Regions from separate parts of the Ensifer sp. B1-9 genome, predicted to be linked through region 2. Evidence: riboswitches for the same ligand, from Rfam matches in the RefSeq annotation. Region 2 holds a riboswitch; the other holds the start of a gene.

Region 1 (16,097 bases), on a different contig from region 2:
CCAAGGCCTGAGGACCGCACTCATGAGTTTCCTGTCACTCACCAGCATCAAGAAGTCCTTCGGCCCGGTTCAGGTCGTGCATGATTTCAACATGAACATCGAGAAGGGCGAGTTCGTCTCCTTCCTCGGGCCCTCGGGCTGCGGCAAGACGACCGTGCTTCGCATGATCGCCGGTTTCGAGACGCCGACCAGCGGCAAGATCGTCATCAACGGCCGCGACCAGAATTCGCTGAAGCCCAACCAGCGCAACATCGGCATGGTGTTCCAGGCCTATGCGCTGTTTCCCAACATGAACGTGCAGGACAACGTCGCCTTCGGCCTCAAGGTCGCGGGCGTCGACAAGTCGGAGATCGAGGCACGGGTGAAGCAGATGCTCGGGCTGATCAAGCTCGAGCACCTGGCGGACCGCTTCCCCTACCAGCTCTCCGGCGGCCAGCAGCAGCGCGTGGCGCTGGCCCGCGCCATTGCGGTCAAGCCGCAGGTGCTGCTGCTCGACGAGCCGCTTTCGGCGCTCGACGCCAAGATCCGCGTATCGCTGCGCGAGGAAATCCGGCAGATCCAGCAGCAGCTCGGCATCACCACCGTCTTCGTCACCCATGACCAGGAAGAGGCCCTGTCGATTTCCGACCGCATCGTCGTCATGAATGCCGGCCGCGCCGACCAGATCGGCACCCCCTTCGAGATCTACAACACGCCGTCGACGCGCTTCGTCGCGTCCTTCGTCGGCACGCTGAACATCATCGAGGGCAAGGTCGCCGATCCGGCTTCCGGATCCGTGACGATCGGCAACCAGCAGGTGGCGCTCAAGGACCCGATTGCCGGCATGAAGGGCGGCGACAGCATCTCGCTGGCGCTGCGTCCCGAAGCGGGCTCGATCGCCGAAGGCGCGAAGGGCGATACCGCACTTGCCGGCGAGGTCGTCTCGACCAGCTTCCTCGGCTCGGTCATCCGCACGCGCCTGCGCGTCGGCGGCGACGTCATCTCCTTCGACATGTTCAACAATCCGGGCGTCACCCCGCCGGTCTCCGGCGACAATGTCACGCTGCGCTTCGCCGCCAAGGATCTGCTCGTCATTCGCGAGTGAGTGAGCCGGACGTCATCGGAACGATATTTTCCGGTGACGCCCGTCCCGGGAAAAATCTGTCGTGATTTCCGGCATTTTCGTCGCGCCCTGCGTTTGACCGCGCACGGCCTGGCTATATAGTCGCGTTGTTCTCAGGGCGGGGCGAAATTCCCCACCGGCGGTAGCGGCCGAAAGGCCGGAGCCCGCGAGCGCCTTTGGGTTTTACCCTGGGGGTCAGCAGATCCGGTCGAATTCCGGAGCCGACGGTCACAGTCCGGATGGAAGAGAGCAAGCAGGAACGTGGACCCCGCGACGGGACCCCGCGCGCATGCATGTTCGCCCGACGGGATCATTGGAAACGCCAAACCCTGAAAGGCTTGAGACCATGACCATTCTGTCCCAACCCGCCGCCAAGATCGCGATCGTCCGTGCCCGCTGGCATGCCGATATCGTCGACCGCTGCGTCGATGCCTTCGTTGCGCAATGGACGAAGCTCGGCGGCTCGGCCGCCGATGTCGAGATCTTCGACGTGCCGGGCGCGCTCGAAATCCCGCTGCATGCGCAGACGCTTGCCAGGACCGGCCGCTATGCCGCGATCCTCGGCACCGCCTTCGTCGTCGACGGCGGCATCTACCGCCATGACTTCGTCGCCGGCACCGTGCTGGACGGCATGATGCGCGTACAGCTCGACACCGATGTACCGGTACTTTCCGCCGTGCTGACGCCGCACAATTTCCAGGAAAGCGAACCGCTGATCGCCTTCTTCCGCGAGCACTTCGTCGTCAAAGGCACGGAAGCGGCCAACGCCTGCGCCCAGATCCTCGACGCCCGCGCCAAGCTGGCGCTGGTCAACGCCTGAGCGACCGCCACGCCTGTGAGGTACCGGCGCTCGGCTCGCCCCTCATCCGGCCTGCCGGCCACCTTCTCCCCGCCGGCGGGGAGAAGGTGACGCGCCGCACCCTTGTCACCCAAACTCATCCTCTTATCGAGAACGGCCGGCCACCTTGAGGTCAATCAGAGCCATCCGGTCCAGCGATTGGTTCGTCTCCTCTCCCCGCCTGCGGGGAGAGGGTTAGGGTGAGGGGCTAAGCTCGCCGCTTACTCAAACTGCGGAGCAGTTCAACCCTGCTTGAATCAACTTCTGAACCTCCTGAATCAAACAGGCAGCCCTAGTCGATAAGCCTCTGTTTCGGCTCCCAAATACCCGACCTATCGCGCCGCGTCGCCTTCACGCAGGCTGCGCTCCAGCGCCGCCATGCGGTGCCTGTGCCCCGCCACCTCGTAGCCGACGATGGTGACGACAGGCGCCAGCGTCAGGATGATCAGGCACGCCGCCATGTCGAGCCCGGCCATCGCCGCGGCTACGGAGGCGACCAGCACCAGCGCCGTGCCCGCGAGCAGCCAGAGATGCAGCCGGTCCGCCTGCTGCAGCAGATAGGCGTACATCGCGTAGAGAAGGCCGATGTAGAACGCGACGGGCACAGCGACCGTCAGCACCGTTGCGACCGAGCCGATATGCGCCTTGTGTTCGATATAGTAGGCCGCCACATGCAGCCCGGCGCCGGTTGCGACGATCGATGCGAAGATCGGCATGTGGCCATAGCCCCAGACGAAGGAGCGCTTGAGGCGGTGGTGGTGCAGGATCTCGGCGCTCGGCAGCAGGAAATAGATCCACCACATGCCGAAGGTGAGCCCCGTTCCCGCGAGGCAGACGAGCGCGACATCGAGGTTCCAGCCCTCGCCCTCGACCACCGCGGAGATCGAGGCAACCGTGCCGACCACCCCTTCCCCGAGCGCGATGATCGCGAGCAGCCCATAGCGCTCGGCGATGTGATGCGCATGCCAGGGCGTTCCGCCATACCGCATCTCGGCGATATAGGGACCGAGCATCTCGATCGCCGTCAGCACGACAACCATGGCAAAGGTCACCGCCAGCGAGAAATCAAAGAAGATCAGCACGATCCAGCCGAGTTGGGCGGCGCTGATCGCCTTCACATAGACCATGCACGCCTCGCGCCGCGCCGGGTCCTGCCGGCTGGCGCGCAGCCACTGGAAGACCATCGCCACGCGCATGACGACATAGCCGAGCACCATGACGCCGTTGTTGAGGTGCTCGCCCTTGTCAATCGACTCGAACATCGGCGGCAGGCCGATCGCCAGGATCAGGACGCCGACCATCTGCACCATGGTGACGCTGCGGAAGATCCAGTCATCCGTGTCGTAGGCCGAGGCGAACCAGCTGAAATTGATCCAGGCCCAGCAGATGGCGAATGTAGCGAAGCCGAAGCCGATCAGCCCGGCGATGAAGTGGCCCTCGGCGAAGAGATGCGCGAGCTGCGAGGCGGCAAGGCTGAAGGCGATGACGAAAGTCAGGTCGAACAGAAGTTCGAGCGTCGTCGCCGTCCTGTGATGTTCGTGCGTGTCACGGCCCCTCATGCGCGAGACATGGTGGTGCGCGCTTTGCTGCGGCCCGGTCGAGGTTGTTTCAGTCATGCGGCGGCGCCCTTCTTTTGACGATCCGCAAGAATGTTCAAGTATTTGCCAAAGCTTCGTCAAGACGACGGACAATCCCCGAACATGAAAACGCCCGGCATTGCTGCCGGGCGTCTCGTCACGATGCCTGAGGGAGGATCAACGGGCGTCGCGAGATCAGTTATGCCTTGACATACGTGAGCGGGATGCGGGCGGAAAACCGCACACACTTTTCCTCATCCCGCTCTAGCAGCATCGAGACGGTCGATCGCCTCGACATTGCCGGCCGAAGGGCCGTTGGGGTCGAATTCGGACGCGAGCCAGGTATCGACGATCGACTTCGCCAGTTCCGGGCCGATGACGCGGGCGCCCATGGTGATGATCTGGGCGTTGTTCGACTTCGCCGCACGCTCGGCCGAATAGGTGTCATGCGTCAGCGCTGCGCGAATACCCGGCACCTTGTTGGCGGAGATGCAGACGCCGATGCCGGTGCCGCAGAACAGGATGCCGCGATCGTGCTTGCCCTCGACGACCTGCTGCGCCAGCTTCTGCGCGAGATCCGCATAGTAACCGGCCTGGCTGAGGTCCACGACCTCCACGTCGTCCCTGCCCACAAGATGGGCGGCGATCACATCCAGCAGGGGCTTGCCGGCACTGTCCGCCCCGATTGCAATCTTCATGATTGTTCCTTTCCATTCTTGAGGAACTGCCGCTGCCGAAGGCTCAGATCGCCTTCGAGACACGCTGCAGAATGTCGAGATAGCCAGTGACGTCCCAGGCGGAGCGGCCGATGAAGAGGCCGTCGATGTGCGCCTCACTGATCAGTTCTTCGCAATTGCCGGGATTGACGCTGCCGCCATAGAGAACCGGCACGCGCCTGCCGAGCGCCGCTTCCGCCACATCCGCGATGCGCTTGTGGCGCTCGTCGGCATAGTCCGATGTCGCCGGAATGCCGTTGACGCCAATCGCCCAGACGGGCTCGTAGGCCAGCAGGATCGTCGCCGCCTTCGCCTCGCCTTCGAGCAGCGCCAGGGCGCCCTCGACCTGGCGCTTCAGCACCTGATCCGCCTCGCCCGCCTCGCGCTCGGCAAGCGTCTCACCGATGCAGATCAAGGGTACCAGGCCATGGCGCACGGCGGCCGCCGTTTTCAGGCCGACGGTGCGATCCGTCTCGCCGAAATGTTCGCGCCGCTCGCTGTGGCCGAGCTCGACCACATCGAGGTCGCAGTCTTTCAGCATCAGCGGCGATACCTCGCCGGTCCAGGCGCCGGCATCGTCCCAATGCATGTTCTGCGCGCCGACCTTGACGCTGGTTGCGGCAAGCCGCCCCTTGACCTCACGCACCGCCGTGAAGGGTGGAATGACGAAGCGCTGGATGCGTTCGTCACGCGCCGCGTCCGCAGCCTTGAGACCGTCGGCGAAAGCCATCGCCTCGGCCAGCGTCTTGTTCATCTTCCAACTGGTGCCGACCCAGAGCCCAGACTTGCTCATGCCTTCTCCTTGCGATTGTCGACCCTGACCAGCCGGATGCCGGCTTCGTCGAGCGGCGCGGCGTGTTCGGCCGCAACTTCAGCGCCGGTCAGCACCGCGTCGAAGGCATCGAGCCCGGTCAGGAAATGGAGCGCCGAGCGCCCGAATTTGTCGTGGTCCACCAAAAGGTATTTGCGCTTGGCCGCCTTCACCATCAGGCGCTTGGCCTGCACCACTTCCTGGTCCTGGTGGAAGGCCACGGTCCCTTCGATCGCCGAGCTCGAGAGAAAGGCGATGTCGACACGCAGCGATCGCAGCGCCTCGTCGGTGACGATGCCGAAGAAGCCGTTGAACTTCTTGCTGTACTGGCCGCCGAGCGCGATGACATTGATGCCCGGCGCGCCCGAGAGACTGGTGATCACGCCGAGATTGTTGGTAATGACGGTCAGCGGGCGGATGTCGCGAATGCACTCGGCGATCGCGCCGGTCGTCGAACTGTCGTCGATCAGGATGCTCTGTCCCGGCTCAATCAGCCCGGCCGCATATTCGGCGATCCGCCGCTTCTCGACGGTGGCGATCTTTTCGCGATAGCGGAAGTCGCTTTCGAATTGCGGGCTCGACTGTATCGAGGCGCCGCCATGAACCTTGCGCAGGAGGCCCGCCTGTTCGAGGTCGTCGAGATCGCGGTGCACCGTCATCTTGCTGACGCCGAAGCGCAGCGACAGGTCTTCGACGGACGCCGTACCGGCCTCCATCAGCACATCCATGATCGCCTGTCGCCTGTCTTCCGGCTTCATCGTCTCGGCCCCGATTTCACGCAGCCTCGGCCACGTTCAGCGTGAGAAGATAACACCTATTTGTGATATTTCAATTTCCATTGCGTGATTTTGTGATCTTTTAATGTGATTTTTCTATGCGATTGAAGCCCGTGTCGATGTAGGGCTCCCAGAATTCGACCGACTCCCGGATCATCGCGACGACGTTGTGGTCGGTCGGCTCGCGCTCGCGGAAGGAAAGCTCCAGGCAGATCTCGTTGTCGGTGCCACCGCCGGCCCTGACCGCGCCGATCAGCTTCTCGGGCGTGATGCGGCCGTCCCTGTTGTAGGCGGCGGTAAACGGCCAATGGCCGCCCTTGTTCATCGACGACTGCTTGATGTGGATGATCGGCGAACGCTTGGGGAACGCCCCGGCCCAGGCATAGGGGTCGATATCGTCAGGATTGTCGGAAGTGACGTCACCGTGGTCGATATCGACCATCATCTTCATCGGGATCGGAAGCCCGGCTTCGGCGAGCCGCCGGTCGAGCGCCCGGCATTCCTCGATCGTGTGGCCGAACTCGCGGCCGACCGACATCGGTTCCCAGAAGACATAGGAGAGACCCGCCGCCTCGCCGTGCTCGGCGACCTCGCGCCAGCAGTCGACGGCGATCCGCATCATCTCCTCGCGCCGCGCCGGATCGTCGTAGTCCCTCAGGGTGAAGATTGCGAATTGCGTACCCATGCCGGAAGCGCCGAGCTCGGCGGAGATATCGGCAAAGGTCTTGAACCAGTCGACATAGTAGCGCCTGACATCCGGGTCCGGATGGCCGAAATGGTTGAGCCTGCCATAGGGCCCGGTCATGCCCGAGGTGATCTTCACGCCGGTGCGATCGAGCGCTTTGCGAAACTGCCGGACGGTCTTGGCGATCGTCGCCGCCGGCCAGCCGGGATTGACGAATTCATGGGTGAGCTGCACGTAGCCGATGCGGATCTTCTCGGCGATCGTGTCGATCAGATCGTCGGGCTCTGCGAAGCGGTTGACCAGCGGATTGGTGTTGAGCGACAGCGTGAAGGCCACGATCGGCTCCTCTTACCAGGTAAATTTTGGAAGGATGAAGTCGGGAGCGGCGCCGTGCTCGGCAAAGAGCTTGCGCCGCTCTTCGTCCGAGGCGTGCGCCAGAATCCCCGTCGTCACCAGCACGGAATGGAGCCCTGCGCCCGCCGCACCGGCAATGTCATGCTCGATGCTGTCGCCAATGGCGCAGACCCGCGTTGGATCGGGATGGCCAAGGAAATCGAGCGCTGCCGCATAGATGTCGGCAAAGGGCTTGCCGATCCAGCGCACGCTGCCGCCAAGCTCCTCGTAGAGCTCGGCGATACGGCCGGCGCCGAAGGCCGTGCCCGTCTTCGTCAGCATCACCTTGTCGGGATTGGTGCAGAGACAGGGAACGCCGCGCTTCGCCGCCGGTGCCAGCAGCGCCTCGTAATGGGAAAGCGGATAGACGTCGCCCTCGCTCGCGGCCAGAAGCACGAAGTCGGCGTCCGCCCCGCTCGCCGTGCGTTCGAGGTCGAGCCCCGCCAGCGGCGAGAGGTCACCGTCGCGGCTGATGAGCAAACACTTGCGCCGCCCGCCGCCAGCACCCTCGCCTTCCCGCTTGAGGATCTGCCAGGCGACCTCACCGGAGGTCAGGAACCAGTCCCAGCTCCCGGCGACGAAGCCGAGATCGACGAGGCGGCGGTCGTTTTCTGCCGAGCGTTTGCCCGAGTTGGAGAGAATGATGATGCGTTTTCCGGCGTCCTTCAGCCGCACCAATGTTTCGGCCGCACCCGGATAGGGACCGCGGCCATCGCGCAGCACGCCGAACTGGTCGATCAGGAAGGCGTCGTAGCGCTCGGCAATGGCGCTTAGCCTGTCGATGGCTTGGGCTTCCGTCACAGCACACCTGCCTTTCTGGCACCGGCCAGCGCCAGCCGCGCCGTCCCGGCGGCGGCCTCCTCGGAGAGAACCGGCAGGAAAGGCACGCCGAGCTTGCGCGCCCGGATCGCCGTCCAGGCCGCATTCTTCGCACCGCCGCCGACGCTGCGCAGCGACCGGAGCGCCGGCCCGCCAAGTGAGGTCAACCGCCGATAGGCAAGGCTTTCGACCCCGGCGATGCCTTCGAAGATCGCCTTGAGAAAGGTCGCGTCATCGGCCGGCCGCGGGCTCATCCGCGGCCGAAAATCCGGATCCGCGACCGGGAAGCGCTCGCCCGGTTTCACCAGCGGATAATAGTCGAGCCCGGTGTCGACGGACGGATCGATCTCGGCCGAAAGCGCTGCGATCCGCTCCGGCGAGAAATGTTCGGCCAGCACCACGCCGCCGGTATTGGATGCCCCGCCGGCCAACCACATCTCGCCGATGCGGTGACTGTAAAGCCCATATTCCGGCGCAAACAGCGGGCGATCCGAGAGCATCTTCACCGTCAGTGTCGTGCCGAGCGCACTGACGCCGTCACCCGGCTGATCGGCGCCCGTTGCCAGGAACGAGGCGCATCCATCCGTGGTGCCGGCAACGACCACGAGATCGGCCGATAGGCCGAAAGCTTCGGCAGCCATGGGACCGATCGCCGCGACCGGCGCTCCGGCTGGCATCACATCGGGCAGCAGATCGACACGTGCGCCCGTGCTCTCGATCCACTTCGGCCACGACCGCGATACCGGATCGTAGCCGGTCTTCAGCGCGTTGTTCTCGTCGGAGACGTCATAAAGCCCGGTGAAATGTCCGGCGAGCCAATCGGCCTGATGGATCACCCGGAAAGTGCCGGGCACGGACTGAAAGGCGAGAAGCTTGGCAAGGCCGGATGTGGCGCCGTGGGCGGCACTTTCACGTGGCGCATGGGCAGAAACCGCATCGTGAAGAGCACGATCGGCAACCGGGTCGTTGTACATCATCGGCGTCGCCAGCGGCGCGCCACTCTGGTCGACCGGCAGCATCGTGCCCGAGGTGCCGTCGATCGCGAGAGCACGAACCGTTTGCCTGTCGATGCCGCCGAGCGTTTCTTCGAGTGCCGCCTGCACCGCCTTCCACCAGCCGAAGGGGTCGCGATGGTCGTCGGAATAGGACGAGAGCTTCGCCGCACCGGATGCGACGACGACGCCATTCGAAGCCATCGCGACGGCACGCGCACCCGAGGTGCCGATATCGATGCCGACGACGAGCTTGCGATCGTCGCCGCTCATTGCAGCACCTGCCCGGCGCGATTGAGCTGCTGGCGATACTTTTCCGCGTCCCAGCCGAGAAGCTCCGCGTTTTCCGCTTCCGTCAGGTAGCGCAGCCGCGCGTCTGCGGGAATGCGTGCCGTCACATCGGCAAGGCACCGCGCCATGGCGAGGGCTCCGGCGGAAATCTCCTTCTGCACCAGCACGCCCTTGCCGGGGAAAAGCAGGAGTGGCGGCAGGCTCTCGCCGGCCGCACGCCGCTTGGCCTCGATCGAAAGGGCAGTCTCGCCGGGAGCGGCCACCACGCCGCCCTTGCCGAGGAAGATCACATGGTCGGGATAAAGGCTGCCGCCGGCGGCAAGCCTGCAACTGTCGAGATCGGCCGCGACCGCATGCAGAGAAGCATCTTCCGGCAGCCGATAGTCGCTATCGACGGCAAGCCGCGAAAGCGCCGCGAGATCGGCGGTCGGCGCCTGTCGCCTCGGCCTGGTCAGACGGCGCGTGATGTCGCTCAAAAGGCTCGCCGCATCCGCCACGGTTTCGGCCGCGACGACGAGACCATGGTTGCCGAGGACCAGCACGGAAGTATTGTCCTGCAGGCGTTCGGCGATTGCCTTGGCAAGCGGCAGTCCCGGCCGGGCGTAGGGCACGAAGACATGCGGGAAACCGGCAAGCCGCTCGGCGGCAATCGCCGCCCCGTTCGTCTGCACCGCCGTCGCGATCGTTTCGACGCAATGCACGTGCACCACCACCTTCTGTGGCATCAGCGCATGGACCGTCGTTTCGATCGAGGGACGCAACCCCGAGGGGTTGCGCCCGGCAATGACGAAATCCTGGGCCTTCTCGGTCGCCGGGTCGTTGCGCTCCAGCGCATCGAGCAACGGATCAAGCGCCACCGGCACCATGACGTCGCGCTGGCGGGCATGCGTCAGCCATAGGCCCGAGGCCTTGATCCAGAGCGTGCCGCCCTCCTTGATCGAAGTGTTGCCACCCGCCCCCTGCACCAGCAGCGGGTCCGATCCGACGCGGGCCGACAGATCGAGAAGCGCTTCGAATTCCAGACTTCGCATCCCGGTTCTCCTTCAGGCCGCCGCCTGCTGACGCTCAAGCCAATGGGTGAAGGCCTGTCGCTCGGCCGGCGTCATGTGCAGGCCGTGTTTGGTCCGGCGGTCGAGAATGTCGTCCGCCGTCCGCGCCCATTCGTTTTCGATGAGGAAACGCGCCTCGCGCTCGCGAAGGTGCGGGCCGAAGGCAGGCCCGAGATCCTCGAGCGCGGACGCGCCGGCAAGCAACGCGTGCGTCCGCGTGCCGTAGAGCCGCGCATAGTGCTTGGCGAGGTCGGCCGGCAGCCAGCGGTAGCGTGCCTTGAGATCGCCCAAAAATTGCTCGAAATCGGCATCCGCCATGTCGCCGCCGGGCAGATGCGACTTCGCCGTCCAGGCCGGCCCCATCTTCGGGAAGAAGGGCTTCAGCCGCTCCAGCGCATGTTCGGAAAGCTTGCGGAAAGTCGTGATCTTGCCGCCGAAAACCGAGAGCAGCGGCGCCTGACCGTTGGCCGCATCGACCTCGAAAATATAGTCGCGGGTGACGGCCGAAGGATTTTCGGCATTGTCGTCATAAAGCGGCCGGACGCCGGAGAAGCTGTAGACGATATCGTCCGATGTGAGCTGCTGCTTGAAGTAGCGGTTCACTGACTTCAACAGATAGGCGATCTCGTTGTCGTCGGCGGCCACGTCCTCGGGCCGCCCTTCATAGGGGATATCGGTCGTGCCGATCAGCGCCAGATCGTTCTGATAGGGATTGATGAAGATCACCCGCTTGTCCGGGTTCTGCACGAGATAGGCCTGCCGCCCCTCCCAGAATTTCGGCACGACGATGTGGCTGCCCTTGACGAGGCGCACGCTGCGGCTCGAATTCAGCCCGCCGATGCGGCCGATGACGTCGTTGACCCAGGGGCCGGCGGTGTTGACGACGCAGCGCGCCTTCACCTCGGTCTTCACGCCCGTGCGCGTATCGGTCATTTCGATATGCCAGAGCCCGTCGCGCCGGCGGATGGCGCTGCAGGCGGTGCGCGTCAGCACCCGGGCGCCGCGGGCGCGGGCGTCGAGCGCGTTCAGGACGACGAGGCGCGCGTCATCCACCCAGCAGTCGGAATATTCGAACGCCTTGCGGTATTCGCGCTTGATCGGTGCGCCCTCGGGCGCGGTCGCAAGGTTGAGGCTGCGGGTTCCCGGCAGGCGCTTGCGGCCGCCGAGGTGGTCGTAGAGGAAGAGGCCGAGCCTTACCAACCAGGCCGGCCTGTCCGCCGGATTGTGCGGCAGCACGAAGCGCATCGGCCAGATGATGTGCGGCGCGGATTCCAGGAGCACTTCGCGCTCGATCAGCGCCTCGCGCACCAGGCGGAACTCGTAATATTCGAGATAGCGCAGGCCCCCATGCACGAGCTTGCCCGAGCGCGAGCTCGTCCCTTGCGCCAGATCGTCCTTCTCGCACAGGAGAACCGAGAGCCCCCGCCCGGCAGCATCACGCGCAATGCCCGCGCCATTGACGCCGCCGCCGACGACGAACAGATCATATACTCCGGTCTCGGGATTCACGTCGTCACTCCTTCGAATTCACGTCGCACCTCAGGCAGCCTTCGTCTTGTCCTGCAGGCCATAGGTGGAGAAGCCCTCGATCACGCCGGCGATTTCCGCTTCCGGCAGGACCACCGGGCCGCCGATCAAGAGCGTGTGGTAATATTGCTTGGCGATCGTCTCGAGCTCGACTGCCGCCCACATCGCCTTCTCCAGGCTGGCGCCGGTCGCGATCATGCCGTGATTTGCCATCAGGCACGCCGTACGGCCCTCAAGCGCCCGCAGCACGCTTTCGGACAGCGCCTTGGTGCCGTAGCGCTCGTAGTCGGCAACGCGTACGTCGTTGCCGCCGAAGGCAGCGATCATGTAGTGGCAGGCCGGGATCGGCTTGCGGGCAATCGCCAGAATGGTCGAATACATCGCATGGGTGTGGACGACGGCGCCAACCTCCGACCGAGCACGCAGGATATCGAGGTGGAACGGCCACTCGACCGAGGGTTTCTTCGGCCCTTGCCAAACGCCGTATTCGCCATCGATCGGCATGGCGGCGATCATGTCCGCCGTCATCTCGCCATAGGGAATGCCCGAGGGCGTCACCAGCATCGTGTCGCCGTGGCGCACACTGATATTGCCCGACGTGCCCTGGTTGAGGCCGATGGCGTTCATATGACGGCAATGGTCGACGATCGACTGGCGCAGTTCGTGTTCTTTCATGGCGAGTCCTCTTGGATTAGAGCGGGATGCGGGCGGAAAACCGCACACATTTCCTCATCCCGCTCTAGCAGGGATGAACCGGCGGCAAGCCGGCGATGTAGCGGCGGACTTCCTCGGCGGCCATTTCGGCGGCGAAGGTGACGGTGCGCACCGAGGCGCCGGCGATATGCGGTGTCAGCGTCACATTCGGAAGCTTGAGCAGCGGCCAATCCTCCGGCACCGGCTCCACCGCGAAGGTCTCCAGCATCGCCGCCGAGAGATGGCCGCTCACCAGGTTTTCGTAGAGCGCGTCATAGTCGCAGAGCGGTCCGCGCGCCGTGTTCACGAAGATCGCGCCCGGCTTCATCTTCGCAAAGGTATCGGCATTCATCATGTTCCGGGTCTCCTCGGTCACGCGCGGATGCAGCGTCACGAGGTCGGAACGCGAGAGAAGATCGTCGAGCGCCACCTGCTCGACGCCGGCGTTGAGATCGTCGGCGGAAAGCTGCACATAGGGATCGTGCACCAGCACCTTGGTGCCGAAGGCGCGCAGCAAGCGCACCACCTTGGTGCCGATATTGCCGTAACCGATGACGCCGACTGTCATTTCCGAGAGCTCGCGGCCGGTGCGGTCGGCCCGGTAGAGATCGCCGCGCCATTCGCCCCTGCGCAGAGCCTCGTGGCCCGTGCGGATCAGCCGGGTCTCGGCGAGGATGGCGCCGAGCGTGAATTCGGCAACCGCGCTTGCATTGCGGCCGGGCGTGTTGACGACGCGCACACCCGCATCGCGCGCCGCTCCCATGTCGATGTTGACGGGGCCGCCGCGCGAGACGGCGACGAGCTTCAGACCGGGCAGCGCCTGGAGCATTCCCCGGGACAGAGGCGCAAGCTGCGTCACCAGGATTTCGGCGTCACCGATGAATTCGACGATATCCTCGGGCTTGCCGAGATATTCCTTCAGCCCGTCCATGCCTTCGACGGCATAACCGTGCTCCATCGGCACGTCCGGCCAGGGCAGTTCGAGCGTGCGGATGTCATGGCCGTTGCCGGTCGCCTCGACGATCTTGTCGCGGAAGACGTCCGGCAGCATGAACCGGTCGCCGATAATGGCTATCTTCTTCATTTCGGTCTTTCCTGTTGATTTCCGGCGTCAGCACCTTGGGAGAGTGCGTGCCACACGGGTCTGAGCGCTGTTCGCGACTGCTGGTAGGCGGGGAAGAGTTCGTCAAAACGGCGGGCAAGCGCCGGATCGGCGGCTTCCGCCGGTCGCTGATAGGGGGTGACCCAATCTCCGAGGCAATCGGCCATCGTGGGATAGATGCCGAGCGAGACGGCGGCGATCATCGCAGCACCCGCTGCCCCCGCCTCTTCCCGCTCGCTCGTCTGGACACTGGCGCCGAGCGCCGCTCCGAGGATGCGGCGGAGCGAGGCGCTACGCGCGGCACCACCCGTCAGCCGGATGCGCGCCGGAAGCAGCCCCATCTCGGCGTAACAATCGCGCGCCGCCATGGCGAGCCCGTCGAAAACCGCCTTCACCATGTCGCCGAAACCGTGGGTTATCGAGAGCCCGACGAAGGACGCTCTCGCCGTCGCGTCGACGAACGGCCCGCGTTCGCCGGCGTCCGAGATATAGGGCTGGAAGATCAGCGGCGTGCCCTTGGCATCGGCCAGCCAGCCATCGACATGAGCCAGCAGTTCGCTCTTCGATTTTTCGACCCCCATGCCCTTCAGCAGCCCGGATGCGACCGACAGGATCCAGTCGATATTGAGCGTCGCCGCCATGTTCGACTGCATCTGCGCATAGGTGCCTGCTATCGGCATGCACATGGTGTAGCCGGTCAGATCCCGATTCAGCCGCACGTCGTCGGCGCCATTGGCGAGCCGCATGTGCATGCCCGTCGAGCCGATGATCGAGCAGCCGGTATCAGTACCGGGATCATAGAGCCCGGCGCCAAGCGCGGTGCAGACGACATCGACGTAGCCAAGCACAACAGGCGTGCCCTCCGTGAGGCCCGTGATCCTTGCCGCTTCCGCCGAGAGCAGGTGATGGGTCGAAGCACCATCGACGATCTCGGGCAGCACATGCTTCAGCTTTTCGAGGCCGAGGAAGACGATGACATCGTCGTTGTAGGTGCGGGTGCGGAAGTCGCCGAAGCTGAAATTGGCCTCGGACGGATCGGTCGCCCGTTTGCCGGTCAGCTTGAAATAGAGCCAGTCCTTGCAATGGAACGTCGTGGCGACGTCGTTCAACATCTCGGGCGCATGGTCGCTCATCCAGCGAAGCTGCGGCCCCTGCTGGCAGGCGGCAAGGCCCGCGCCGGTGCTTTGAAAGCGGGCGATATCGCCACTGTCGGCGCGAAGCCGCTCCACCGTCTCGCCGGCGCGCGCATCAAGCCACAGCCAGCCCTTGCCGACAGGCGCTCCCGCCTTGTCGATCATCCAGGTGCCATCTCCCTGACCGGTGACCGCGATGGCGGCAACGCGGCCGGGGAGGTTTTCGATCTTGTCCGAGAGCTGCTTCAGCGTCGTTGCCGCGTCCGCCCAGGTGCGCTCGAGATCCTGCACGCTGCCGGCGCGGCCGACGGCCTCATAGACGTTCGGCAGCGCCGCCATGGCGAGCTGACGGCCGCGAAGGTCGAAGGCCACCGACTTGATGACCGAGGTGCCCGCATCGATGCCGATGAGGATGTCTCGCATCAGGCAAGCTCCTGTCCATGGCTGATCGCCCGGCCGCTCTCGCCATCGAAGACATGCAGGCTCGACGGATCGAGATGGATGCCGATCGGCGCGCCGACATCGAGTTCGGTGCGGTCGTGCTCGACCAGCACCATGGTACCGCCGGCGAAATCCGCGGCGATATGGGTTTGATCACCGAGCCACTGGTTGACGGCGACACGGCCCGTCACGCCGTCGGCGCTGCGGCGGACCGAATAGGGCCGGATGCCGAGCACCACCTTCTGCCGCTTGACCAGCGCATCGCGCACCGCATGCGAGAAGTCGGAGGCCGGGTATTCGAGCCGCACGCCGTCCTTGAGGCCGAAGGCGACCTTGCTCTCCGAGCCGGAAACGCTGGCCTCGAACACATTCATCGGCGGCTCGCCGACGAAGGTGCCGGTGAAGAGATTGGCCGGACGCTCCTTGATCTTCTGCGGTGTGTCGAACTGCTGCAGCACGCCGCCTTCCATGACGGCGATGCGATCCGCGAGCGCATTGGCCTCGGTCTGGTCGTGGGTGACGAGGATCGCCGTCAGACCGCGCTCCTTGATGTAATGCTTGATCCGGCCGCGCAGCAGCGCCCGAAGCTGCGGCTCCAGTTGCCCCATCGGCTCGTCGAGCAGATGCAGGTTGGCATCGCGGATCAGTGCCCGGCCGAGCGAGGCGCGCTGCTGTTGGCCGCCGGAGATCGAGCTCGGATAGCGCCCGAGAATGTCCTCGATTTCGAGCAGCTTGGCGATGCTCGCCACCTTCTCGTCGACGACGCCCTGCGAAAGTTTCGACGCCTTCAGCGCGAAGGCGATGTTCTCGCGCACCGTCAGCGGCGGATAGAGCGAATAGCCCTCGAAGGCCATGGCGACGTTGCGGCGCACCGGCGGCAGGGTCTGGACCTCTTTGGCGGCAAGCGAGATCGTGCCGCGCGACACCGCCTCGAAGCCGGCGATCATCCGCAAGGTCGAGGTCTTGCCACAGCCGGACGAGCCGAGCAGCGCGATGATCTCGCCCTTCCTGACATCCATGTTCAGCTTCTTTACGGCGTGCACGCCGTAGTCGACGGGGCCGTAGAACTTGTCGACGTCCTTGATCAAAAGAGCGGTGTCGGTCATGCCGCTTCTCCATTGCGCTTGGCTGCCAGGTCGGCGCGCGGCAGCA
Region 2 (16,097 bases):
GCGGGCCCCCGGCTCGAAGGTAACGCTGACCGCGCGGACCCGCGCCGGATCCGCGGCCTCGATGACCGGGTCCTGCCGCACTGTGCCGGTGAAATACTCCGCCGGCGCGCGCATCGAAGGTCTCGATCCACCGGGTATGATCTCCATCTCTCGTTCCTCCGGGTTTTCGTTTGCGGCACTTCCGTTCAGCGAAAGTGCGTCACGCCGAACAGGCATCGCCTTTCCGCGACCCTATCATAACCTGTGGATTGTCACAGTCGGGCAGGCAGCACGGGCGATCTCGCAAAGGTGTTCGTGGTGCGTCAGATAGATCACCTGGCCCACGCGCGCCATGTCAGCCATCTGCTCGAAGGCACGGCCGGCGCGCCCGTCGTCGAAAGTCTCCATGATGTCGTCGGCGATGAAGGGCAGCGATTCGCGTGCTGCCGCGATTTCGTGATAGCCGGCGATTCTGAGCGCCAGATAAAGTTGGAATCGGGTGCCTTTGGAGAGATCCTTGGCAAGTTTCGATCCGCCGCCGGCGGCGTTGGCGATCAGAAACTCCTGCCCCCTGTCGGATTGCGCCGACAGGCCGGAATATTCTCCGCCGCTGATGCGGCTGAAGGTTTCGGAGGCCCGGCGCATCATCGCGCTGCGGTGCCGCTCGCGGAAAAGCCGAAGCGCCGTTTCCGCCGCGATGACGCCTGCCCGGAGCCGCAGGTAAGCGAGCGCCCTGCTCTCAATCTCAAGCAGCAGCGTTCGCCGCTTCTGATCGAGTTCGGCCACCGTATCCCCGCCTTCGACATCGGCGAGCGCCTTCTCCTTGCCGCGCATATCCGTGTGCGATTCGCTGACGTCGCGGTCGCTGTCTTCGAGCGCCGCGTCGAGCCGCGCCAGCTCCAGCCGGACCGCGGCGTCATCGAACTCAGCGAGCAACGCCTCGGCCTCCTCGCACTTGGCAACGCCAAGTCGGGATGCGAGGTCCGCTTCCAGTTCGGCTATTCGCTGTCGCAGGCGCTCCTGCTCGCGCGCGTTTTCAAACTGCTGCGCGGCTTCCTCGAGTGTATCGCACGCGAAGAATTCAGTAACGAGGCGCCGGCGCGCGCCATGAATCTCGCGTGCGCCACAGATTTCGCGCCGCTCTTCCTCCAGTCGGGCCAGTTCCGACAGAAAGGTCGCCCGGCGATCGGCAATCCGCTGCGCCTCGGCGGCACGCGCCTTGAGCATCGTAAAAGTTGCGAACGTATCGTCTGTCGCGGATGCGCCGGCAAGGTCGGCGATATCGCGCTCGAAAGCTGCCTGATCCTTGCGCATGCCGATGACGCGATATTCGAGATCGGCCTTGCGTTGCGCGAGCTTGTCCAGATCCTGCAGGATAGCGAGCATCGCGCCAATTTGCTCCGGCACGAGCTGTTCGCTGCGTTCGGCAAGCCAGCTCTTGGCGAGAAGCGCATTCCACTGCTCCTGCCAGGCAGCCATCTCTGTCTCGGCAAGGTCAAGGGCCGCGCGGCGGCCGTCAAGAACCGTTGCGCCGCGCTTCACCGCCTCGCGGGCCGCGTTGCGGGCGGCGGCCGCCGCTTGCGCTTGCGATACGACCCGCTCGGCGATCAGCAGGAGATCGTCGAGCCGCTCCGGCAACCCCTCTCGTATGCCGATGCCGGCAAGCTCGCCGCTGATCGCGCGAATCGCTTCGGCTTCCTCGGCATGCGCGCGCTCAAATTCCAGGCGCGCCACACGCAATTGCGCGCGAATCTCGAGCACCGAAATCCGAACGGCAAGCCAGGCCTCCACTTGCGGCAAACTCGTGACGCTGGGTAAGCCGCACGACGTAGCGATGGCTGCGAGAACCTGCGCCTGGGCCTTCCCTTCCTCGCTGCACCGCTGCTGCTGTTCGCGGAGCGCCGCGAGCCGGGCGCGTCGCTCGGCGAGTGAAAGGGATAAGCCGCGCATCTCGGCGAGCCGCGCCGTTTCGGCGAGGCGCAGCGCGGTAACCTCGTCATCCCTGCCCATCGCCTCTTCGAAAACGACGGCCGTTTCGTGGACGAGCCGGTCCTTGTGCCGTTTCCAGGCCTCATCACGATGGCGACGCAGCGCCGCGGCCGAAACATCGTCCAGAGTGCCGCCGTCGGCAGACAGCGCGTCCAGCCGCGCCTCCTCGCCCGCAAGCAGTTCCTGCTCGCCGGCGATGCGATCGGACAGGCGCGCTTGCCGTTCCTCCAATGTGGCGGCCGCCTTGCGCCAGGCCTCAAGCGCTCCGGGTGCCGGAACGCCAAGCGCCAGCAGATCGTCGGCGCTTCCGGCAAAAGGTTGCAGCAGCAACAGCTTGTCGGCAAGTTCCGCCTCCAGCCGATCCAGCGACTGTGCGGCTGCCTGTTTCCGCAGCAGACAGTCGCTGCGACGCAGCAGCGTTAGCCGCCCGGAAAGACCCGAGGCATCCGCCGGTCCCCCTTCTCCATCGATCCGCGCCAGTTCACACTCAGCGACCCGATTTTCCTCGGCGGCGGCCTGCGCTTCGTGCCGAGCGGACGTGCACCGTTCGGCCAGGGCAGAATGCCGGCGCGCGAGATCCTGAAGCCGCGCACCAACCCCTGCCGGCAGCAGCAGCTCGGCAGGGTCGCGGTCCGCCGGCTCGCCGAGCCGCAGCAGGCAGCCGGCGATCTCCGTAGACGTCCTCGCCAGTTCTTCCAATCGCGACGGCATGTCGCGCGCGGCCGTAACATAGCGCGCATCGAGCGCTGTCTCCTGCAGCGCCGTCAGCCGTTCGGCCAGGCACAGCCCTTCCTTGTCGAGTGGTAATTGTTCCAGCGCATCGCGACGATGCTTCATCTCGCTTTCGGTCTGCCGGAGCCTGACCTCGATCTCCGCTTCCTGGCGGCGAAGCGCCGGCAGTTCGGTTGCCCATTCGGTCGGCGGAACCGGCAACACCGGCGCGCTCGCCAGCTCCATGCGAAGCGCGCGCAGCCGGCCAAAATTCGGCATTGCCTCGATCTCAGTCTTCAATCTAGCCCGCGCGACCCGAAGCTCGGCGCGGCGTGTGATCGCCTCGTCGTGACGGTCGCGCGCTTGCGCCAGCGTCTTGCGGAGCGCCGCATATTCGCGTGCATTGATATCGAGGGCGTTTCGTTCCGTCCTCAAAGCATCAAGCTGCGCCTTCAGCTCGGCAAGCTGATGCTTACGCGCCTGTGGCCGATAGAAGACGTCCGCCTGGCCACGCAAGGCCGCAAGGATCGCCGTGCTATCCGGCAGACCCGAGCTTGCGGAAAACAATAGCGATCCAAGCTCGCCCTCGCTCTTCAGGATCGCCTCGCCGCCCTTCTCGATGCTCTCGTCATCGAGCGAAAACATCGTCTGATAGGTGTCGCGGTCGATTGCGCCCAGCGCTCCGGAGAAGAGATTGTCGGGCAGCGGCTGATCATCAGCACCAACCAGCGAGTTCGTCTTGCGTTTGACCCGGAACACACGGTGAGTCCGGTCGGCCGCCGTGAGCGTGCCGCCGACGCGCATCGTCGGATAGGGATGCAGGAACCCATAGGGGCTCGAGTGCTCTATCCCGAAGAGCAGATCGAGGAAGCCGGAAAAAAGGGTCGATTTGCCCGCTTCGTTCGGTCCGTAGACGATGTGCAGATCGGGCACATCGGCCGTGTTCTCACCGAAGTCGAGGCGGCGATCGGTGAATTTGCCATAGCGGACGAGATCAAGCGCACGTAGCCGCATCAGTGGCTGCCCTCGCCGGCACTGCCGCCATGAAGATGGGCAAGCACCTCCATACCTCCCGATGCGCCGGCCTCGAAAGCGAGCCGTTCGATCGCATCTTCGTCAGGCGCCAAAGCTTGGCGCAGCTCCGGCGGCAGCTGTTGCAGCAAATCTTCCACGGCCGCCCGGACCTCCTGGCGAAAGCCGTGGGCGGGCAGAACGTCGGCCTCGACGAGAGCCACCAGCTCATCGACCGGATCCAGCATTGCACCCGTTTTTTCCGCGAGCGGACTGCGGCAGGCGAGTTCCAGCTTCTCGATCCAGCAACCGACGATGCCGGCCGCGATGTTGTCGATCTCGGCGCGCAACAGGTCCGTGTCATGGCGAAGGCGCCAAGCCAGCGGCGTTGCCCCCGTCAGCGTTACGCGCAGGATCACGTTTTCCGCGGCCGTATCCACAGTGACGCGCGTAAGCGCCTGCCTGACCGCATCGAGCACATCGCGCCACTCGGAGAGGCCGGTGATATCGACCGGCAGGCGCTCGAAACTGGCGATACCGAGCGGCATCTCGGCAATCTCGGTCCGTCCGTCGTCATCGATCGCCACCAGCGTCACGCTTTTCACGCCGGCCTCGTTGATGTCGCGGCCCTGCGGTATGCCGGGCATGACGACGAAGCGGCCTGTCGCATGGATCTGGCGTTGGTGGATATGGCCGAGCGCCCAGTAGTCAAAACCATGCGCCACGAGGTCGGCGGCACTGCAGGGCGCATAGGGATCATGGCCAGCGGCGCCGGCAAGGCTGGTATGCAGCATGCCGATGTTGACTGCGCCCGGCATCGGCGGCTGAAAGGCCGGCAGCAGGCTTTCCGGCGCGTGCGGACTGGCGAAACTTACCCCGTGCACGTAGACGTCGCGCCCGCTTGCCAGGGTCTTGGCGAGAACAGCCTTTGCCTTGCCCTTGAACACATGTGCCGAGGGCGGCAGCGTAAGCTCGTTGGTGACCTGCGACTGGGCGTCGTGGTTGCCGCGGATGACGAACGTCCGGATCCCCGCCTCATCCAGCCGGCGCAACTCCCGTCCGAGAAACAGCGCCGTGTTCATCGACGTCTGGCTACCGTCATAGAGATCGCCCGCGATCAGCAGCGCATCGACCTGCTCGGCGATGCAGAGATCGACGATCTTGACGAAGGCGCGTCGAGAGGCGCCACGCACGATCTCCGCGAGGTCGGCGTTCCTGAGGGCGAGGCTGCGGAGGGGCGAATCGAGATGAAGATCTGCGGTGTGGACGAAGCGGAAGGGCATGGCCGACCATGGCCCGGCAGGCCGGTGCCCGTCAATCAGCGGCGTCCCTTCATCCACGTGGCAGATTGGCCGGTTACAGACGAGCACATTTCAGGCCAGCCAAGTAAAGCCGAGACTAATACAGAAGATCCCCGTGAAGATTGACGAAACCAAACGATCAACCGCACCGTCCGAGTACCTGCAAATATCAGATTATACTCACTTTAATCGCTTAGGGTTTTTGTAACATCTTGTTCGCTAGGTTTCCGCCGGCTGCGCTCAGAGCGCGTCCAGGCACCGGAATGATTCCTGCTTCGGCATCCGCTCCGTCATGACGATCAAGAGCCGGAACGACTTCATCAAGTACAGCTTTATGGACGGCCGTCCTTCCGGGGGGAACCTATGTCACGGCTCAAGATTTCACACACGCTCATTGCCCTTTTCCTCGTGGTCGCCGTCATTGTCGCGGCGCTTGCGGTCTCCTCGCTCGGCGGCATCAAGATGATGAACGAGCGCAACAACGAGATCGCCACCACCTGGCTGCCGCGTGTCTCGCTTTCCCGCGCGCTCGAAACCCAGCTTTCCGACACGCGCATGGCGTTTGCGCGCCACCTGATCTCGCTGACGCCCTTCGAGAAGAAGGCCGCGGAAAAAGTCATCGGCCAGACCGTCGAAGGCTTCAACAAGCTCGCCGACGACTATGCGGCGCTGATGGTGACGGACGCCGACAAGGCAGCGCTGGAAAAAGTGCGCGCTGCCTACCAGGCCTACCTCTCCATCGCAGATGGCATGGTCAAGCTCTCCAACAACCTCGAGAACATGAAGGCGCAGAGCGTCTTCAAGGTCGAGATGCGTGAAACGGAGCAGAAGGTCGACGAGGCGATCAAGGAAGTGCGCGCCCTCAACGTCGCCGGAGCCGATGCCGCGGTTGCCGCAAGCTCGGCAACGCATGACCAGATCCGCAAGATCGAGATGGCCGTCATCGCTGTCGCTGCCATCATCGTGATCGGCGCCATTCTCTATGCCGTGCGCGGTATCGCTCGTCCGATCCAGATCATTACCCGTTCGATGGCGCGCCTTGCGGAGGGCGACACGGACAGGAACATCCCCTACGGCGCCCGCAAGGACGAAATCGGCGAGATGGCTCGTGCCGTCGAAGTCTTCCGTCAGGCGGCAATCACCAACCAGCAACTCGAAGCGGATGCTGAGGCGCAGCGCGCACGCGCCGAGGCCGATCGCCTGCGTCTGACCGAAGAAGCGGAGGCCGCAGCTCAGCGCCGTCTCCAGGAAGCGACGGCGGGCCTGGCCGGCGGTCTGCGCCGCCTGGCCTCCGGCGATCTCGCCTTCCAGCTCAACGAGCCTTTCGCGCCTGATTTCGAGCAGCTCCGCCACGACCTGAACCAGGCCGTCGCCCAGCTTGCCGACACGCTTGCCGCCGTTTCGGCCAGCTCCGGCAGCATCGACAGCGGTGCGCGCGAAGTCAGCCAGAGCGCCGACGACCTGTCGCGCCGGACCGAGCAGCAGGCCGCTTCGCTGGAAGAGACCGCCGCCGCCCTCGACCAGATCACCGTCAATGTCGGCAATTCGTCGAAGCGCACCAACGAGGCCCGCGCCGTGGCCAGCCAGGCAAACGAAAGCGCCCGCAAGTCCGGCGCGATCGTCTCGGGCGCCGTCGATGCCATGGGCCGGATCGAGCATTCGTCGAGCCAGATCTCGAACATCATCGGCGTCATCGACGAGATCGCCTTCCAGACGAACCTCCTGGCGCTGAATGCCGGCGTCGAAGCGGCCCGCGCCGGTGATGCCGGCAAGGGTTTTGCCGTCGTCGCCCAGGAAGTGCGCGAACTTGCCCAGCGCTCGGCCAATGCGGCCAAGGAGATCAAGGATCTGATCCGCAACTCCGCCGTCGAAGTCGAGAGTGGTGTCCGGCTCGTGCGCGAAACCGGCGAGGCTCTCCGCACCATTGAAGGTTTCATCGTCACGATCAACCAGCACATGGATGCGATCGCCGTCTCGGCGCAGGAGCAGTCCGCGGGACTGTCGGAGGTCAACATGGCCGTGAACCAGATGGATCAGGTGACGCAGCAGAATGCCGCGATGGTCGAGGAAGCCAATGCGGCAAGCGCCACGCTTGCCCAGGAAGCTGGCCGCCTGCGAGATCTGATCGCCCGCTTCACCCTGGAAGAAGCCCAGGCCTACGGCTACGCGCCGTCCGCCGGCTCGACCCGCCGGGCGGCATAACCATCGCGCAGGTCCGAACCTGGTTTTTCGCGGGCTCGCGCCGGAGACATCGCAATCGACCGTGAAGTGGACGAGCGATTTGTAACCGATGTTCGGGTTACGAAAACCATGACGAACCAACAGAAACGGCCGCCGGAAACGGCGGCCGTTTCTTTGCCTGTCGGGTGCTTACCGTGAAGTCCCGGAGGTTTGTGTCGACAAATGCGGTAATTATAACTATCACTAATGTTACTGCCATTTCACATGGCACCTCATGAAATTCCAATGACGATCATGAAGAAGACATTCGAAGTTTCCGACAGACTGTTCGAGCTCTACCATCGGGTCCACCGGCTGGTGAACGAATCGATGACCGAAGAAGGCGTATCGCTGGCACGCAGCAAGTTCCTCTTCTTCCTCAGCAAGCTCGGTCCCTGTCGCTCGACCGATATTGCCTGCGCGCTGAACTTCGCGCCGCGCACGGTTACCGAAGCCATCGACGGTCTCGAACGTGACCGCCTGGTCATGCGCAAACCGGACCCGGAAGATCGGCGCGCAAAGATCGTCTCGATCACCGAAACCGGGCGCATCGTTCTCGAGGCCGCCGAACATCCACGCAAGCAGCTGCTCGAGGAAATCTTCTCGGCGCTCGACGACGAGGAACTCGACGCCCTCTACGACATCGTCGGCAAGCTGGTGGACAGGACGGACGAGATCCGCAAGCGCAAGGATGAAGCCGAAGAGGCAGCACAGATCGCTGTCGCCCGCTAATGGCGGCTCCTCGATCGGGTCACGCAGTGCCGAAATTGAAAGAGGCCGGGACGTCATATCCCGGCCTCTTCCGTTTTCTCCGGGCGTAACGCTTACATCGCGTTGATAGCGCCGATGGAGAAGAACAGGGTCTCGCCGGAGGAGTCGTCGACACCGTCATTGTCGGTGACGACGTAGCCGTTGCCGCCGGCGTCGACGGTGAAACCTTCGACCTTGTCGACGACGTAGCCGTTCAGCGCCTTCAGGTCCGGAATGAGGTCACGTACCTCTTCCTTCTTGACGACCGGCAGTTCGCCACCGAGTGCTGCCGGCTTCAGTTCCGTCAACGCCACCCGGTAGATCTTCTTGAGCTTGGCTGCCTGGCCGATCAGGTTGTCGCGCTCGATGACATAGGCGTAGTCGCCATGAACGGAGATTTCCGAGAGGCCGACCCAGCCGTCACCGGCCTTTTCCAGCGGGTAGCGCACGGCGCCCCACTCTTCGCTCTTCGGCTTATAGGAAACGAGCTTGACGAAACCCTTCTCGTCATCCTTCCATTCGCGTTGGACAGCCATCCACAGCGTCTGATCGTCACCTTCGCCAACGACAGTGATGCCTTCGAAGCCGAAGCGGGTTTCGCCGACACGCAGCGCTTCAGGCAGGGCGATTTCCTTCTTGATCTCGCCCTTCTTGTTCACGTGGAAGATTGCGTGATTGTAGAGCTTGTCGGAGTTGCCCTCGGATGCGAGCCAGAAGCCCCCTTCCCCGTCATTGGCGATGCCCTCGATGTCGAGCTTCTGAGCCGGCGCGCCGTCCCGGGTGATCGTGAGCGTTTCGGTGATGAGGGCCGGCTTCTGCGTTGCGTCGATCGTGAAGATCGTCGGCTGGGACGAGAAGACCGAGTCGTTGACGGCGCGCAGGAAACCTGGCTTGTCCGCGACGGCGGCGAGACCGGAGAGTGCGCCAAAGCCGATCGGCAGGTCGTCCTTCTCAGCGGAGCGGATCTGCGGATAGGCTGCCTCGCCCTCGCCGCGCTCGTAGATCATCACGTGCGAACGCGCGCCGCCGTCCTCGACGAGATCGACTTCGTTTGCGGTCGCGAGCAGATTGCGCGACGGAATAGCGACGGCGCCTTCCGGCGAGATGCCCGACGGCAGCAACTGCAGCAGTTCAGGCTCCGCACCGGTGTCCTTGTAGACGCCAACGACCGAAGCACGCTCCGAGAGCAGGAAGAACAGGTTGTCGTCACCGAACTTCGCTGCGTCCAGGCCCTCGGGCTCGACGCCCTTGGCAGAAGAACGCTTCTCCGGATAGTGGCCGATCGCGGCAATGGCATGCTCGAAGCTCGCACCCGATTCGTAGAGGACCCTGCCGGTCGTATCGAAGATCGTGAAGCCGCGCGAACCGCCTTCGTAGTCGCCTTCGTTGGCCACGACGATCCGGTTGTCATCGAGCCACTTCACCGCATCCGGCTCGCGCTTGCGGCCCGGCTGTTCGTCCTTGAAGGCAATCGCACCGTTGCGCTTGGTGTCGATGTCCTTGAGGTCAACCGTGCCGGCGGAGAAATGCGTCTTCACCGTCGCGGTCTTGCCGTCGATGATGACGATGTGGTTGTTTTCCTGCAGCGTCAGCGCAATCTCGTCTTTGCTGTTGAAGGAGACGAATTCCGGCTCCGGATCCTCGCCGGCGATTTCGGCAAGACCTGTCAGCGTCACACGCTTCAGCGCGCCGCAATCGGCAACGCCGTCCTTCAGGGACAGGATGACCAGGTCGCCGGCCGGCATCTGCGGGATCTTGCCTTCGTTCACGTCCTCGTCACGCTCGTTTTCAATGGCGATCGCTGCAAGCGTGCGATCCTTGTTGACGGCGACCGAGTCCGGCTGACCGCCGAGGTCACAGGTTGCCTCAACCTTCTTCGAAGCGAGATCGACCACAGCGAGAAGACCGGAAGGCTTGACGAAGCTTTCGCGCGTGTTGACCGCAACGAGCGCCTTGGCGCCGGCAACGGTGACGGAGGTCGGCTCACCATCGAAGGAGATCGTGCCGGCAGCCTTCGGCGCCTTGGCATCGGTGATGTCGATCAGGCCGACGCGCTTGCCCGGGCTGTCCGAGTAGATCAGCGTATTGCCGTCCTCGCTGGCCGCAATGATCTCGGCGGACGTCGGCGCCTTGCGCGCGTCGCCTTCAGGCAGATTGTCGGCAACAGCGAAGGATGCAATCCGGTTGAATACGGGCTCGGCCGCCGCGGGAAAAACCGCGGATGCAAGAAGGACGGCGGCAAGTGCCGCCACGCGCGATGCATTGGTCATAAAATCCCCCATGGACACTACTGAAAAACATGGGGTTTCTGCGCGATGGGGATGACAGCCGAATGACAGCCGAACGGTTTTGCACCACTCAGGCGGCGGCGGTCTCCCGCTCGCGCCTGATCTCGTTGCGCATGATGAACAGCGAGGCTGCGAGGATCAGCACGGCACCGATCCAGAGATAGCCGGTCGGCGCGTAGCCAAAGACCAGCCAGCCGGCGAAAACATTGAGCGGCAGCTTCAGATCATCGAAGGGCTGCACATAGGCTGCGTCAGCAACCGTGTAGGCCAGTGTCAGCAGATACTGCGCGAAAACTGTCAGAACTCCGGCGAGCACGAGAAGGCCGAGTGCCGCGCCGTCCGGAACCGCAAAACCAGCCGTCAGCGCTATGGCACCATTGATCGGGGTCAGGAGGACAAGCAGCCAGATGGTGATCGTTTCGGGACGCTCGCTGCTCGTCAGGCTCTTCGTGATGAGTGACGACGCGCCCCACAGCAACGCGGAGAGGATCGGCAGCAGGGCCGCCCAGGTGAAGCTGTCCGACCAGGGTTCGAGAATGATCATGGCGCCGGCAAATCCGACCGCCGTCGCGGTCCAGCGCGCCGGGCCGACGCGCTCGCCAAGAAACAGGCGAGCGCCAAGGATGATGAAGAACGGCGAGGTCATGACCAGGGCGATCGCCTGCCAGATCGGCACGTGAGCGAGGCCGGAGACCCAGGCCCCGACGCCGAAGGCGGCGAGCGCCACACGCACCGCGTGGCGCCAAGGGTAATCGGTGCGCATCGCCGAAAGTCCGGCACGGCGCAGGAACGGCAGGGAAAACAGGAAGGCGAAGGCATATTGCCAGAAGGCCGTGGCGGCGGCGGGAAAGCCGAGCGTCATCGTCAGCCATTGGGTCACGACGTTGAGGCCGGCGAAGGCTATGCCGGCCAGCACCATGAAGCCGGCTCCGGCCATGGCACGCGAGGAGGAAAAACCGAGGGAAGTCTGATTCATGTCATGCACCCTGAGAAACGGACAAACACAAATCAGGACGCATGAGCGCACGGCACGACGCCGGGCAGCCCTGCCCTTCGTGCCGACGACCATTCTCTTTCATCCGGACTATGACCGTCGGCTCCGGAGTTGCACCGGATCTGCTGACCCCTCCCCCTGTTCCAGGAGAAAGGCGCTCGCGGGCTTGGGCCACCGCTTAGCGTTACAGCAACCTTGGCGCGCCTTGAAGGACGCGCGGCGCTGTCGTGCCCTTACCGCCGGTGGGGACTTTCACCCCGCCCTGAGAATGGGCAAGCCGTAGAGCAAATGGCGGGAGGCTGCAAGGGCTGCCCCTGAAATGCAAAAGGGTCCGGCTTTCGCCGAACCCTCGAATACCTGGACTGCCGGCCTCGTGTCCGGCCGCCAAGCAAATCTGATCAGCCGTTGACGGCGTCCTTCAGGCCCTTGCCGGCCGTGAACTTCGGCACGTTGCGAGCCGGGATATCAACTTCCGCACCCGTGGACGGGTTGCGGCCCTTCGAGGCTTCGCGGCGCGAAACCGAGAAGTTGCCGAAGCCGACCAGGCGAATGTCGCCGCCGTTCTTCAGCTCGCCCTGGATGGTCTCGAAAACTGCATCAACTGCAGAAGATGCGTCGGTCTTGGAAAGTCCGGCCTTCTCAGCAACGGCAGACACGAGCTCATTTTTGTTCATGTTTCCACCCCTTTCAGATTGGTTCGAAACGACTGTGTTTTAAGGCGCGGCGGCTTGCGCATCGCCCGCGTCTTGCCTTTCCCAATTGCGCCTAATCCCTTGGAATGCAAGGCTTGCGGCGTGCTTTTACAACAAAAAAGACCGGCCAGAGGCCGGTCTTCCCAATTTTTCTGCAAAATCGGCGCCGCGTGAGGGCGCGGCGCCCATTGCCCGGCACTTTTTAGTGGGCGATCGAAGAACCCGCTTCGTCCTGCGAATCAACCGCTGCGACGGTCGCCGGCTCGTTTGCCGGGTCCCAGTCGATCGGCTCCGGCCTGCGCACCAGAGCGTGTTCGAGCACTTCGCCCATCCGCGAAACCGGGATGATTTCGAGCGCGTTCTTCACGTTGTCCGGGATCTCGGCGAGATCCTTGGCGTTCTCTTCGGGGATCAGCACCTTCTTGATGCCACCCCGGAGCGCTGCGAGCAGCTTCTCCTTGAGACCGCCGATCGGCAGCACCCGGCCGCGCAGCGTGATCTCGCCGGTCATCGCCACATCCTTGGAGATCGGGATGCCGGTCATGATCGATACGATCGCGGTCGCCATGGCGACACCAGCCGACGGACCATCCTTCGGCGTTGCGCCTTCCGGCAGGTGCACGTGGATGTCGCGCTTGTCGAACAGCGGAGGCTCGATGCCGAAATCGATCGCCCGCGAACGGACATAGGACGCCGCCGCCGAAATCGATTCCTTCATCACGTCACGCAGGTTGCCGGTGACCGTCATGCGGCCCTTGCCGGGCATCATGACACCTTCGATCGTCAGCAGTTCGCCGCCGACCTCGGTCCAGGCAAGACCCGTGACCACGCCGATCTGATCGTCGCGTTCGGCTTCGCCGTGACGGAAGCGCGGCACACCCAGGTAGTCGTTGATGTTGTCCGCCGTGACTTCGACCGTCTTGGTCTTGCCCTTGATGATCTCGGTTACCGCCTTGCGGGCGAGCTTCATCAATTCACGCTCGAAGTTACGGACGCCGGCTTCCCGCGTGTAGGTCTGGATGACCGCCATCAGGGCCCCGTCGCTCACGGAGAACTCCTTCGGCTGCAGCGCGTGGTCGCGGATCGCCTTCGGCAGCAGATGCCGCTTGGCGATCTCCAGCTTTTCCTCTTCGGTATAGCCGGCGATGCGGATCACTTCCATGCGGTCCATTAACGGCGCCGGAATGTTCAGCGTGTTGGCCGTGGTGATGAACATCACGTTGGACAGGTCGTATTCGACTTCCAGGTAGTGGTCCATGAAGGTCGAGTTCTGTTCCGGATCCAGCACCTCGAGCAGAGCCGACGACGGATCGCCGCGGAAGTCCTGGCCCATCTTGTCGATTTCGTCGAGCAGGAACAGCGGGTTGGACCGCTTCGCCTTCTTCATCGACTGGACGACCTTGCCCGGCATGGAGCCGATATAGGTACGGCGGTGGCCGCGGATCTCGGCTTCGTCACGAACGCCGCCCAGCGCCATGCGCACATATTCGCGGCCGGTCGCCTTGGCGATCGACTTGGCGAGCGAGGTCTTGCCGACGCCCGGAGGGCCGACGAGGCACAGGATCGGGCCCTTGATCTTCGACGAACGCGCCTGCACGGCGAGATATTCGACGATGCGTTCCTTGACCTTGTCGAGACCGAAGTGATCCGTGTTGAGCACGTCCTCGGCATGGTTCAGGTCGCTCTTGATCTTCGACTTCTTGCCCCAGGGCAGGCCGAGCAACCAATCCAGATAGTTGCGAACCACGGTCGCTTCCGCGGACATCGGGCTCATCTGGCGCAGCTTCTTGAGTTCCGCGTCAGCCTTTTCGCGCGCTTCCTTGGAAAGCTTCGTCTTGGCGATGCGTTCCTCGATCTCGGCCATCTCGTCGCGGCCATCTTCGCCGTCGCCGAGTTCCTTCTGGATCGCCTTCATCTGTTCGTTGAGGTAGTATTCGCGCTGGGTCTTCTCCATCTGGCGCTTGACGCGCGAGCGGATGCGCTTTTCGACCTGCAGGACGGAAATCTCACCTTCCATGAAGCCGAGCGCCTTTTCGAGGCGCATCTTCACGCTGGTGGTCTCCAGCATTTCCTGCTTCTCGACGATCTTGATCGACAGATGCGAAGCGACCGTATCCGCGAGCTTCGAATAGTCTTCGATCTGGCTGGCGACGCCGACGACCTCGGGGGAGATTTTCTTGTTGAGCTTCACATAGCTTTCGAACTCGGAAACGACCGAGCGGCTCAGCGCCTCGATCTCGACCGGATCTTCTTCCGGTTCGTTCAGCGTATGCGCCGAAGCCTCATAAAACTCTTCGCGCGGCGTGTAGCCGTCGATCTTGGCGCGCGCACGGCCTTCGACCAGCACCTTGACGGTGCCATCGGGCAGCTTCAGCAATTGCAGGACATTGGCGATGGTGCCGACGTCATAGATCGCGGACGGTTCCGGATCGTCGTCGGTGGCGTTGATCTGGGTGGCAAGCATGATCTGCTTGTCGGTACCCATGACTTCCTCAAGCGCACGGATCGACTTTTCACGGCCGACGAAGAGCGGCACGATCATGTGCGGGAAGACTACGATGTCGCGGAGCGGCAGGACCGGGTAGGTCGCGCTTTCAGTCGCCGGTGACGTTTTGTTCGTCATGTCATTTCCTTTCCGTCCCGATTTCGGGCCCGTTCCCGGGAGCCCCGCAGGCACTCCCGGCTGTCATATTTTCCACATGAAAGTGGAGTGCGACCGCGTCCATTTCAAGGCTGACGCGACACCCACCGTGGCCGGGTCCTTCTGACTACGCATCATTTCTGTTGCGGGCCTTGCGACGGAGAACGAGGCTCAAGGACGCGCAACGACAAAGGTCCTTCATTGAATCGTCACATCATTGCGTTGTTTGGGACACTTTAGCAACAATCGAATTGTGAAATCTGCGCTGCCGCCCCTTAGTCTCAACAGCTAAGTGCGCAAACATGAAAAAGCCCGCACAAGGCGGGCTTCTCAAACGATAATTCAGCTTTCTCAGGCTGAAACGTTGGTCTTTTCGTCAGACCGCTCGGAGTAGATGTAGAGCGGCCGCGCTGCACCCTTGACCACCTCGTCGGAGATGACCACTTCGCGCACGCCCTCAAGCGTCGGCAGCTCGAACATGGTGTCGAGCAGGATCTTTTCCATGATCGAGCGAAGGCCGCGAGCACCGGTCTTGCGCACGATCGCCCGGCGGGCAATCTCGCGCAGCGCGTCTTCATGGAAGGTGAGCTCCACGTCTTCCATCTCGAACAGGCGCTGGTACTGCTTGACGAGCGCGTTCTTCGGCTCCGACAGGATCTGGATCAGCGCGTCCTCGTCGAGGTCTTCGAGCGTTGCCAGGACCGGCAGACGACCAATGAATTCCGGGATCAGGCCGAACTTGACGAGATCTTCCGGCTCCAGTTCGCGCAGTACTTCGCCAACGCGACGGTCTTCCGGCGCACGAACCGTGGCGCCGAAGCCGATCGAGGTCTTCTCGCCGCGGGCGGAGATGATCTTGTCGAGGCCGGCAAAAGCGCCACCGCAGATGAACAGGATGTTGGTCGTGTCGACCTGCAGGAATTCCTGCTGCGGATGCTTGCGGCCACCCTGCGGCGGTACCGATGCAACCGTGCCTTCCATGATCTTCAGCAGCGCCTGCTGCACGCCCTCGCCCGAAACGTCGCGGGTGATCGACGGGTTGTCGGACTTGCGCGAAATCTTGTCGACTTCGTCGATGTAGACGATGCCGCGCTGGGCGCGCTCGACGTTGTAGTCGGCAGCCTGGAGCAGCTTGAGGATGATGTTTTCGACGTCCTCACCGACATAACCGGCCTCGGTCAACGTCGTGGCGTCCGCCATGGTGAACGGCACGTCGATGATGCGGGCGAGCGTCTGGGCGAGATAGGTCTTGCCGCAACCGGTCGGGCCGACGAGCATGATGTTCGACTTCGCCAGTTCGACATCGCTGCCCTTGGCGGCGTGCGCCAGGCGCTTGTAATGGTTGTGTACGGCGACCGACAGGATACGCTTGGCTTGCTGCTGGCCGATGACGTATTCGTCGAGAACCTTGATGATTTCCTGAGGGGTCGGCACACCGTCGCGGGACTTGACCATCGAGGTCTTGTTCTCTTCGCGAATGATGTCCATGCACAGTTCGACGCATTCATCGCAGATGAAGAC

What was found. Region 2 has a riboswitch for FMN ahead of ACQ5BM_RS05320 (DMT family transporter). Riboswitches for the same ligand answer to the same signal wherever they lie in the genome.
Region 1: it holds a riboswitch for FMN, as region 2 does, so the genes downstream of both, ACQ5BM_RS00555 (6,7-dimethyl-8-ribityllumazine synthase) here and ACQ5BM_RS05320 (DMT family transporter) in region 2, are expected to answer to the same signal.

What each region holds. Positions count from the first base shown of each region.
Region 1 covers NZ_JBCHVG010000001.1:101,935-118,031, reverse strand. Annotated here, with positions in the region: gene ACQ5BM_RS00565 (ABC transporter permease) at 1-11, shown strand, start outside; gene ACQ5BM_RS00560 (ABC transporter ATP-binding protein) at 23-1,084, shown strand; FMN riboswitch at 1,208-1,357, shown strand; gene ACQ5BM_RS00555 (6,7-dimethyl-8-ribityllumazine synthase) at 1,449-1,922, shown strand; gene ACQ5BM_RS00550 (low temperature requirement protein A) at 2,273-3,556, opposite strand; gene ACQ5BM_RS00545 (RpiB/LacA/LacB family sugar-phosphate isomerase) at 3,772-4,215, opposite strand; gene ACQ5BM_RS00540 (triose-phosphate isomerase) at 4,259-5,026, opposite strand; gene ACQ5BM_RS00535 (DeoR/GlpR family DNA-binding transcription regulator) at 5,023-5,802, opposite strand; gene ACQ5BM_RS00530 (sugar phosphate isomerase/epimerase family protein) at 5,903-6,841, opposite strand; gene ACQ5BM_RS00525 (TIGR01459 family HAD-type hydrolase) at 6,854-7,699, opposite strand; gene ACQ5BM_RS00520 (FGGY-family carbohydrate kinase) at 7,696-8,982, opposite strand; gene ACQ5BM_RS00515 (class II aldolase/adducin family protein) at 8,979-10,031, opposite strand; gene ACQ5BM_RS00510 (glycerol-3-phosphate dehydrogenase) at 10,044-11,558, opposite strand; gene ACQ5BM_RS00505 (class II aldolase/adducin family protein) at 11,589-12,251, opposite strand; gene ACQ5BM_RS00500 (2-hydroxyacid dehydrogenase) at 12,316-13,353, opposite strand; gene ACQ5BM_RS00495 (FGGY-family carbohydrate kinase) at 13,350-14,927, opposite strand; gene ACQ5BM_RS00490 (ABC transporter ATP-binding protein) at 14,927-16,051, opposite strand; gene ACQ5BM_RS00485 (ABC transporter ATP-binding protein) at 16,048-16,097, opposite strand, start outside.
Region 2 covers NZ_JBCHVG010000002.1:430,307-446,403, reverse strand. Annotated here, with positions in the region: gene ACQ5BM_RS05350 ((R)-mandelonitrile lyase) at 1-147, opposite strand, end outside; gene ACQ5BM_RS05345 (AAA family ATPase) at 235-3,693, opposite strand; gene ACQ5BM_RS05340 (metallophosphoesterase family protein) at 3,693-4,973, opposite strand; gene ACQ5BM_RS05335 (HAMP domain-containing methyl-accepting chemotaxis protein) at 5,355-7,193, shown strand; gene ACQ5BM_RS05330 (MarR family winged helix-turn-helix transcriptional regulator) at 7,467-7,943, shown strand; gene ACQ5BM_RS05325 (esterase-like activity of phytase family protein) at 8,036-10,243, opposite strand; gene ACQ5BM_RS05320 (DMT family transporter) at 10,320-11,225, opposite strand; FMN riboswitch at 11,313-11,517, opposite strand; gene hupB (DNA-binding protein HupB) at 11,642-11,917, opposite strand; gene lon (endopeptidase La) at 12,138-14,558, opposite strand; gene clpX (ATP-dependent Clp protease ATP-binding subunit ClpX) at 14,928-16,097, opposite strand, start outside.